2 regions of the Paraburkholderia sp. SARCC-3016 genome follow, and region 2 is predicted to be linked to the other one. Evidence: predicted binding sites of a transcription regulator. Region 2 holds the regulator's gene; the other holds the start of a gene.
What was found. The regulator FliA, encoded in region 2, starts transcription of late flagellar genes. The targets are predictions, from matches to a motif close to CTAAAGTTTNNNNNNNNNNNGCCGNTA.
Positions count from the first base shown of each region.

Region 1 (4,212 bases), on a different contig from region 2:
CGCGCCTCGAACGCGTGTACCGGATCTATCTGAACGTCTTCACGACGCTCGGCATGGTCGTGACGGCCGATACGCTCAATGCCGCGGCGCTATGGCTTCCGCCGAGGCGTTATCCGTTGTCGGCGCTGCAGAATCTGCGTCTGTTGCCTGCCATCGTGTGCACCTTCGGCCGGCAGTCCGCACGGGCGCTGACCGTGATGTCCGCGCTCGAAAGCGCGGCGCCGCCGCGCGGCAATTACTGGTACCTGGGCGTGCTCGGCGTCGACCCGCCGCGTCAAGGGCGCGGCATCGGCACGAAGCTGCTCGAGCGGGAACTTGCGGTCTGCGACGAAACAGGCGCGGGCGCATATCTCGAAGCGGCATCGGACGCGAATCTCGCGTTCTACGAGCGCCATGGCTTTGGCATCCGAACCGAACTGAGCCTGCGCGATGGTCCTCGTGTCTGGACCATGTGGCGCGACCCGCGCAAACATGCATCCGCCTGAGGCCGTCGTTCGTCATCGTGCGCGCGCATTCGACGAACGTTGCGCGCTCAGTTGCCCGCTCAGTTGCCCGCGCGGTTGCCCGCTCAGTTGCGCGCTTACGGCACGCGCACGCCGATCACAGCCGGCTTGTCGGCCCCTGCCGAAAGGCCGGCGTCGGCGGCGCCCGCACCGCCCGCGGGCGCTGACGCGACCGCTTCGTTGAAGAACGCGCGCTCGGCCGCCTTGTTCATCACAAGGATGCTGATACGTCGATTGATCGGCGCATCGGCGACGCCGCGTTCGAGCGGCAGCACGTCGGCGAGGCCGCGTACCTGCAACAAACGTTTTTCGTCGAGATGGCCGGCGCCGAGCGCGCGCCGCGCGGCGTTCGCGCGTTCGCTCGACAGCTCCCAGTTCGAATACCCGGCAGGGCCGCCCGAATACGGCACCGCATCGGTGTGGCCGGCGATCGACAGCCGGTTGTCGACCTCGTTGAGCGCGCTGCCGATCTGCAGCAGGATCTCGGCCGCGTAGTCTTCGAGCTTCGCGCTGCCGGTAGCGAACATCGGACGCTTGAGCGAATCGACCACTTCGATGCGCAAACCCTCGTTCGTGATCGACATGCGGATCTGATCCTTGAACGCTTTCAGTTCCGGCTTCTGTTCGATCAGCGCGGAAAGCCGCTGCTTCAGTTGCGACAGCCGGTTGGCCTCGGCCGCTTCGGCACTGATCGAGGCCGGCGCCGCGGTTTGCCGCATCGGCGTGCCGCTGCCGGCACGCGTGCTCGACAGATCGCGACCGCCGCCTTCGACCACGCTCGAGGCCGCGCTGCCGTTGCCCGATTTGCCGCCCAGCATGCTCGACAGCGGCGTGTTGAAGTAATCCTGAATGCCCTCGCGGTCGAACTTCGAGGTCGAGCCGAGCAGCCACATCAGCAGGAAGAAGGCCATCATCGCCGTGACGAAGTCCGCATACGCGATCTTCCACGCCCCGCCGTGATGCGCATCATGCGCGCCTCTCTTCGTGCGCCGCACGATGATCGATGTCGCCGCGCCCGCCGACGAGCGCTCCGGTTTCTGGTTTTGAGCCATTGCGGTTGCCTCCGTCCTGTTTGCACCGTATGACGGCAGCACCGGGCGCGGAATGAATAGTGCCCCTTAAAAATTCAATCAGGTCGCGCGCTGCCTGCTCTGATGAAAGCGCTTCGCGTCCTTCTGGTGCGCGATTAAAGGGACAGGAATGATGCGAAAAAAGTGAATCAAATACCCTTCAGTCGCGAAGTCACATTCCGTTAACAAAGTTAGTGATGCAGATATCACCGGATAGTCGGCCTGGAGAAAACAGATGTTCGTCGCAATTGGCTGGATCGTCGTAGTCGGCTCCGTGATCGGGAGCTTCGTCGGAGTGGGCGGGCATCTACCGGCGCTGATACAACCGTTCGAGCTGCTCTGTATATTCGGCGCGGCGATCGGCGCGTTCGTGGTCGGCAACCCGGCGACAACACTCGTGAAAACCCTGAAGAGCCTGCCGTCGTGCTTCAAGGGCGGCCGCTATACGAAGGCGCAGTATCTCGAACTGATCGCACTGCTCTACGAACTGCTGCAGAAAGCGCGCAAGGAAGGAATGATGGCGCTCGAGGCGGACGTCGACGCGCCCGGGCAAAGCCCGCTTTTCCAGAAGTATTCGCACGTGCTGGAAGACCATCACCTGCTCGTCTTTATCGTCGACTATCTGCGCATGATGTCGGGCGGCAATGTCAACGTGCTCGAAATGCAGGATCTGATGGACGAAGAGCTCGACACAAGTCGGAGGCCAAGCGGTCTTAGGAAGACAAAACATTCTACCAACTCCTTGGCTCACAGAACGACATGGCTACGATCCGACTTACACACGATGGGCTCGGTCGGCGCACCGCCGGCCGTGCTCGGTGAAATGATCGCGGCCGCGCTCGTCGGAACGTTTCTTGGCATCCTGCTCGCGTACGGCTTCATCGGTCCGCTTGCCGATCTGCTCCACGCGAAGGCGCGCGCGCAGGCCAAGCCGTTCCAGTGCGTCAAAGCAGTGCTGCTCGCGTCGCTGAACGGCTACGCGCCGCCGATTGCCGTGGAGTTCGGTAGAAAGGTGCTGTTCACGACGGACCGGCCGAGCTTCCAGGAACTCGACGACGCGGTGCGCGCAACGAAAATGCCGAAGTCGGCCTGAGCCGACGCTGCCCCGTTTTCAGCTGCTGCACCGGGGTGATGCTTTCCAGCGCTGACCTGCGGTAGAAACCGCATGCCGACATCTGCCATGAAGCTGTTCAGAAATTCGATCCGCGCGCGGCTCACGCTCCTCGTTTGCGCGCTATGCGGTCTTCTGATCTTTCTCGCCGTCGTTTCGGCGCTGATCCTGACGGTCGTCGACGGGATCACCGAGGAGATCGACAACAAATGGCTGGCGGCCACGCAAACGATCGACGAGCTCGGCGACAGCCTCGAGGAATTCAGAGTAGCCGAGGGATATCGCGCGCTCGCGCGTAGCGCCGATATGCGCCTGCGCGCCGAAGCGCTCGCGGCCGGGCACCGGCGTGCGATTCTCGCTCAGCTGTCGCATTACGCCGCACTGATGCGCAACGACGGCGAAACGAACATCGTGCCGCTGCGCCACGCGCTCGCGCGCTATTTCGCCGCGCACGATGCGTGGATCGCAGCCGATGTCGACGGCGACATCGACGCGCCCGCCGGCATGAACGGCGCGCTGCAGGCGCGCTATCAGGATGCCGAAGCGCTCTCGGATCGCCTGATCGAAGCGAACCGCGTGACGTCGCACGCGCGGGCGGCCTCGGTGGACCGGCTCGTCGACCATGCGATCGGCGTGCTCGTGATCACCGTTGTCGCGGCAATCCTGCTTGCGATCTGGCTCGTCGCGCGCGTGCATATCGACATCGCATTCCCGCTCGGCACGATCACCCGTTCGCTTTCGAGGCTCGCCGCGGGCGATCGAAACGTGCCCATGCCGGCACTCGAGCGCAACGACGAGATCGGCGAAATGGCCAACGCGTTCGATGTGTTCCGCGCCAATGCCCAAGCCCTCGAAGCGGCACACCGCGCACTGACGGCAGCCGAGACGCACGCCCGGCAGCTCGCGCGGCACGACCCGCTGACCGGGTTGCCGAACCGGCGTGTGCTCGCCGCGGAGTTGCAAAAGGCGGTCGACCATGTCGCGCATGCGCCGGAGGCTTATCTTGTACTCGTGATCGACCTCGACCGCTTCAAGCCGGTCAACGACCTGCAAGGCCACGCCGCCGGCGACTTCGTACTGTGCGAGATCGCGCGCCGGCTCGAGGACGTGGTCCGCAAAGGCGATACGATCGCGCGCCTCGGCGGCGACGAATTCGCGATCGTCGCGCAAACCGACCCACTTGCCTACGCGGACGCGGCGATGCAGCTCGCCAACCGCCTGCTGGCGGCGATCCGCAAGCCGGTGTTCATTGCGGACAGCCAACTGTATGTGGAAGTCGGCGCGAGCATCGGCATTGCCGCATTACCGAACGACGGCCGCGACCCGGAGACGCTGCTGCGTGCCGCCGATATCGCGATGTATCGCGCGAAGCGCGAGGGCAAGGGCACAAGCCGCTTCTTCGAAGAGAGCATGGATCGCGAACTTCGTGAACAGGCGCGGCTCGAGATCGACCTCAGGCGCGCGCTCTGCGACGGCCAGATCCACCCGCATTACCAGCCCCTCGTCGATATGCAGACGGGCGCGCTGT
Region 1 is NZ_JAVHZD010000006.1:166,259-170,470, reverse strand. Features, by position in the region: gene QYH69_RS08475 (GNAT family N-acetyltransferase) at 1-485, shown strand, start outside; gene motB (flagellar motor protein MotB) at 581-1,555, opposite strand; gene motA (flagellar motor stator protein MotA) at 1,809-2,666, shown strand; gene QYH69_RS08460 (EAL domain-containing protein) at 2,754-4,212, shown strand, end outside.
Region 1: the regulator FliA is predicted to act here: its motif matches at 1,732-1,758, upstream of motA (flagellar motor stator protein MotA).

Region 2 (4,212 bases):
AGGCGAAGCCGCCGCTGCCGGCGCCGCCACGGCGCGTACGCCAGCCCCGAGCTCGAGCGGCGGCGCGGCCGCGGACGTCAGCCTGTCGGCGCTCGCGGGCCATCTGCAAGCGCTCGGCGCATCGAGCCCGGCCGATATCGATACGGCCCACGTCGAATCGATCAAGCAGGCAATCCGCGACGGCTCGTTGAAAATCGATGCGTCGAAAATTGCCGATGGCGTGCTCGAAACCGCACGCAGCCTGCTGCAAGGCACCCAGCCGTCCGGCAGCTGAGCGTCCGAACGTTCTTTCTCGGGGCGCTCTCACTGGCGGACGCATGTAGAAACCTGCGTCGCCTGCGTCATGCGGGCGGTTTAACGTTTGAGTGAGAGATGAAAGACGCCCTGCTTGACACCATCATCGACGAATACGCGACCGTCGAAGCCTTTGCCTCCTTGCTCGCCGTCGAACAGAAAGCGCTGACCACGGCGTATCCGGGCGAAATCCTGAAGCCGATCGTCGAGCAGAAAACCTCGATGGCCGACAAGCTCGCGATGCTCGAACGCGCGCGCGAAAACCATTTGCGCGAACGCGGCCTGCCGGCGGGCAAGCGCGGCATGGATCTCGCCGCAGCCGAGGACGCGCGCCTGAACGAGCAGTGGGGCCTGCTGCAGAAATCGGCGGAACGCGCCCGCAAGCTCAACTTCAACAACGGCCTGATGATCCGCACGCGCATGGACTACAACCGCCGCATTCTGGCGGTGCTGCGCGGGACGCCCGAAAAGGCATCGACGTTCTACGGCCCGGACGGCAAGGTGCCGATGTATTCGGGGCTGTAGGCACACGCGCGCTTCAGGCGGCGCGGCTCAGGTCCGCGAGAAAATCGCGCGCACGCTCCGACACATCCAGTTCAAAGTTCACCGCAAGCGCAGCGGCCGTCGACACACGCGGCCGCGCCTTCTTCTCGATCCTTTCCGCCGCCGCTTCCAGCGAGTCCGGGTAGCGCTCCATCAACGCATCGATGAGCACCACCGCCTGGCGGCGATCTTTGCCGGCTTTCGCGGCGAACCCCGGACCGCGCAGCGTGCTGACGACCAGTTTGTGAAGCGCAAATCTGGCGGGATCCGGCACGGTGACCGGAACCGCATGTTCCTTGCCGAGCACAAAGCCGGCCACGGGCTCGTTCAGCAGATATCTGAAGTACGGCAGTCCCGTTGCATGCGCGCGCAGGTGCGGCAGCGGTTTCGTTTCGTACGCTTCGGTGCCCGGCACGAGCAGATCGACCTTCAATGGCTGCCCGCGCGCCTTGAACGACGTCGCGGGCCGGCGCGCGTCGAGTTCCGGCACTTCGAGAAAAGGCAGGCTGCTATCGCGCAGAATGTCGAGGAAGCTGCGATTCTGCGGAATGGCGACCGAAATCGCGCCGGTGCTGCCGATATCGATGTCTTCGGTCCGATAGTTCGCCGACATGCGCACACCGAGTCCGTTTAGCAGCGCGCCGAACGCATGCGAACCGACGAGCACGCCGCCGTGACTGAAAATGCCCGCGTTGTAGAGCGTCGCGATGGTAAGGGCGGCGGAATTGTCGGCTGCGGCGAAACCGGCTTTGCGTAATATCTGAACGTCGGCGGCAAGCCCGCGCATCTCGAAACTTTCCTGCAGTTTCGCGTCGAGCGTGGCGTTGGTTGCCGGCTCGCCCGCGCGGCCGAGCGAGGTTTCGACCCGCTTGCCCGATGCAAGATAGACACGCCAGTAAACGTAGCTTTTTCCGGCGACGGACTTGATCGACGCAGAGCCCGGAGAATGAAGCAGGATTTGCGTTTGCGCGGCGGCACGCTCCGCAACGGAGGCGTACAGCGTTTGCAGCGCATCGTTGTAGAAGGTCGGCATGGCGGCGGAAATTTATACCCTACGATTGCATTGTAGGGTATAAGACCAGCCGGCGCCCTTTTATACCCTATCGTTGCATTGTAGGGTATAAACTCGCGCTGGACCCTTATCAGGCGGGCACGCCCTTTTTAGCTCTCCTCGGCCGCCCACGCCATTTCGCGTAAGCGCGCGCGCAGCCGCGCGACTGCCTGGCTATGCAGCTGGCACACGCGCGATTCGCTCACCTCGATCACGGCGCCGATCTCGCGCAGGTTCATCCCGCGCTCGTAATACAGCGACATCAGCAGCTTCTCGCGCTCGGGCAGCCGCTCGATCGCCTCGATCAGCGCGCCGCGCAGGCTCTCGTCGAGCAATGCCGAGAGCGGGTCCGAGTGATCGACGCAATAGCGGTCGAGGAACGGCTCGTCGTCGGCGGAGCGGTCGAAGTCTTCGTAATAGATGAGCTGGCTGCCGTGCAGGTCCTGCAGCATCGACTGATACTCGTCGAGCGGCATCTTCAGGTGCTGCGCGATTTCAGCTTCGCTGGCCGCGCGGCCGAGCTGCTGCTCGACCTGGTGCACCGCCATCTCGAGCTCGCGCGACGTGCGCCGCACGCTGCGCGGCAGCCAGTCGTTGCTGCGCAGCTCGTCGAGCATCGCGCCGCGAATGCGCTGGCTCGCGTAGGTTTCGAACTGCGCGCCCTGATCTTCCTTGTAGCGGCTCGCGGCGTCGAGCAGGCCGATCATGCCGGCCTGAATCAGATCGTCGAGGTCCACGCTCGCCGGCATTTTTGCCACCAGCTGCAGACCGAGCCGCCGGACCAGCGGCGTGTATTTCGTCAGAACGTCGGCCTGAGAAATCTTTCCTTGAGCGTTGTACATCGAGCTCCCCTTGTCCGCTGCCTGTCAGGCGTGTTGTGCGGACGGTTGTTCGGCGTGTGATGCCGTCGTGACTGCCGCGCTCGCCGCCCACGGCGCGCGCGATGACATCGCTGGCCGCATCGGCCAGTACTGCAATTCCGCGGCAAGGTGCCGGAAGTCGCGCGCGGCAGGTGCCGAAGGAAATGCTTCGACGATGCAGCGCGACAGTTCCGCGGAGCGCGTCATCAGCGGGTCCGCCGCGACGCAGCCGGCGCCTTCGAGCGCCACGGTCAGATAACGCCCCGCGACGGCCGCGAGGTTGTCGAGCGCGAGTTGCGCATCGGAGACGCTGTGCACGTGATTGACGAGCATGCGGAATTGCGCGATCGCATACGCGTAATGCAGACGCTTCATGCAGGCGTACGTATCGGTGATCGCCTGCGCGGCCACGCGCGTGACCATCATGAGGTCGTGTGCCTGCAGCGCGAGGTCGGACAGCATGCCGTCGCGTTCGAACTGCACGTCGATCAGCACGACATCGGCCGTGCTGTCGAACACCGCGGCCAGCTGCGACGGCTTGCACATGTCGCGATGGCTGCGCGGCGCAGCGAGCACCGCGAAGCCCGCGCTATGGCGATCGGTCGCCGCATCGAGCGCCAGCTCGCCGCGCGTAAATGCGACGAAGCGCTCGGCCGCGGCGCCGTTGGGCGTCGCGACGATCGCGTGCGGTTCGCCCGCATGCTCGTCGACGACGAGCACGTCCTTGCCCTGCGCCGCGAGCGCCGCCGCAAGATTGACGACGGTCGTCGAACAGCCGACGCCGGCCGTGCCGCCGGTCACCGCGATCGCGCGCGAACCGTGGCGCGCGAGCAGGCGCCGCAGTCCTTCCGCCTGATCGGACACGAACTTAGCCAAACCGGACCTCATGCTGCTCGGCAGTCGAGCGTGCGGACAGCGCGGAGAGCAGACCCGGCACGTCGTCTTCCTGCGGAACGAACGGCGAATGATCGCGCGGGATGCAGAACGCGCTGCGAACGAGAAATTTCTTTGTCGCGACGTAAAGGTTTTCCGGCACCTTCTGGCCGGTCGAGACGTAGTGCACGGGCAGGCGGTAGCGCAGCACCGCATCGAGCGTGCTGCCGAGATTCGTCGCTTCGTCGAGCTTGGTCAGGATGCAGCCGGCGAGCGGTTGCTTGTCCGGCGCGCTCTGATAGGCCTGCACGACTTCGTTGAGCGTGTCGCCGTGGCAGGTCGCGTTCAGCAGCAGCAGACGCTGCACCGGTTGGCCCGCGCGGCTCAACATCGCGATCTGGTCCGACACGAGGCGGTCGCGCTGGCTCATGCCGATCGTGTCGATCAGCACGATGTGCTTGTTGCGCAGCTCGGACAGCGCGAGCTGCAGGTCCGCGCCGTCCTTCACCGCGTGCACCGACACGCCGAGAATCTTGCCGAAGATGCGCAGCTGCTCATGGCCGCCGATCCGGTAGCTGTCGGTGGTCAGCA
Region 2 is NZ_JAVHZD010000016.1:143,904-148,115, reverse strand. Features, by position in the region: gene flgM (flagellar biosynthesis anti-sigma factor FlgM) at 1-274, shown strand, start outside; gene QYH69_RS17735 (flagellar protein FlgN) at 373-819, shown strand; gene QYH69_RS17730 (GSU2403 family nucleotidyltransferase fold protein) at 833-1,870, opposite strand; gene QYH69_RS17725 (RNA polymerase sigma factor FliA) at 1,999-2,730, opposite strand; gene QYH69_RS17720 (MinD/ParA family protein) at 2,755-3,624, opposite strand; gene flhF (flagellar biosynthesis protein FlhF) at 3,617-4,212, opposite strand, start outside.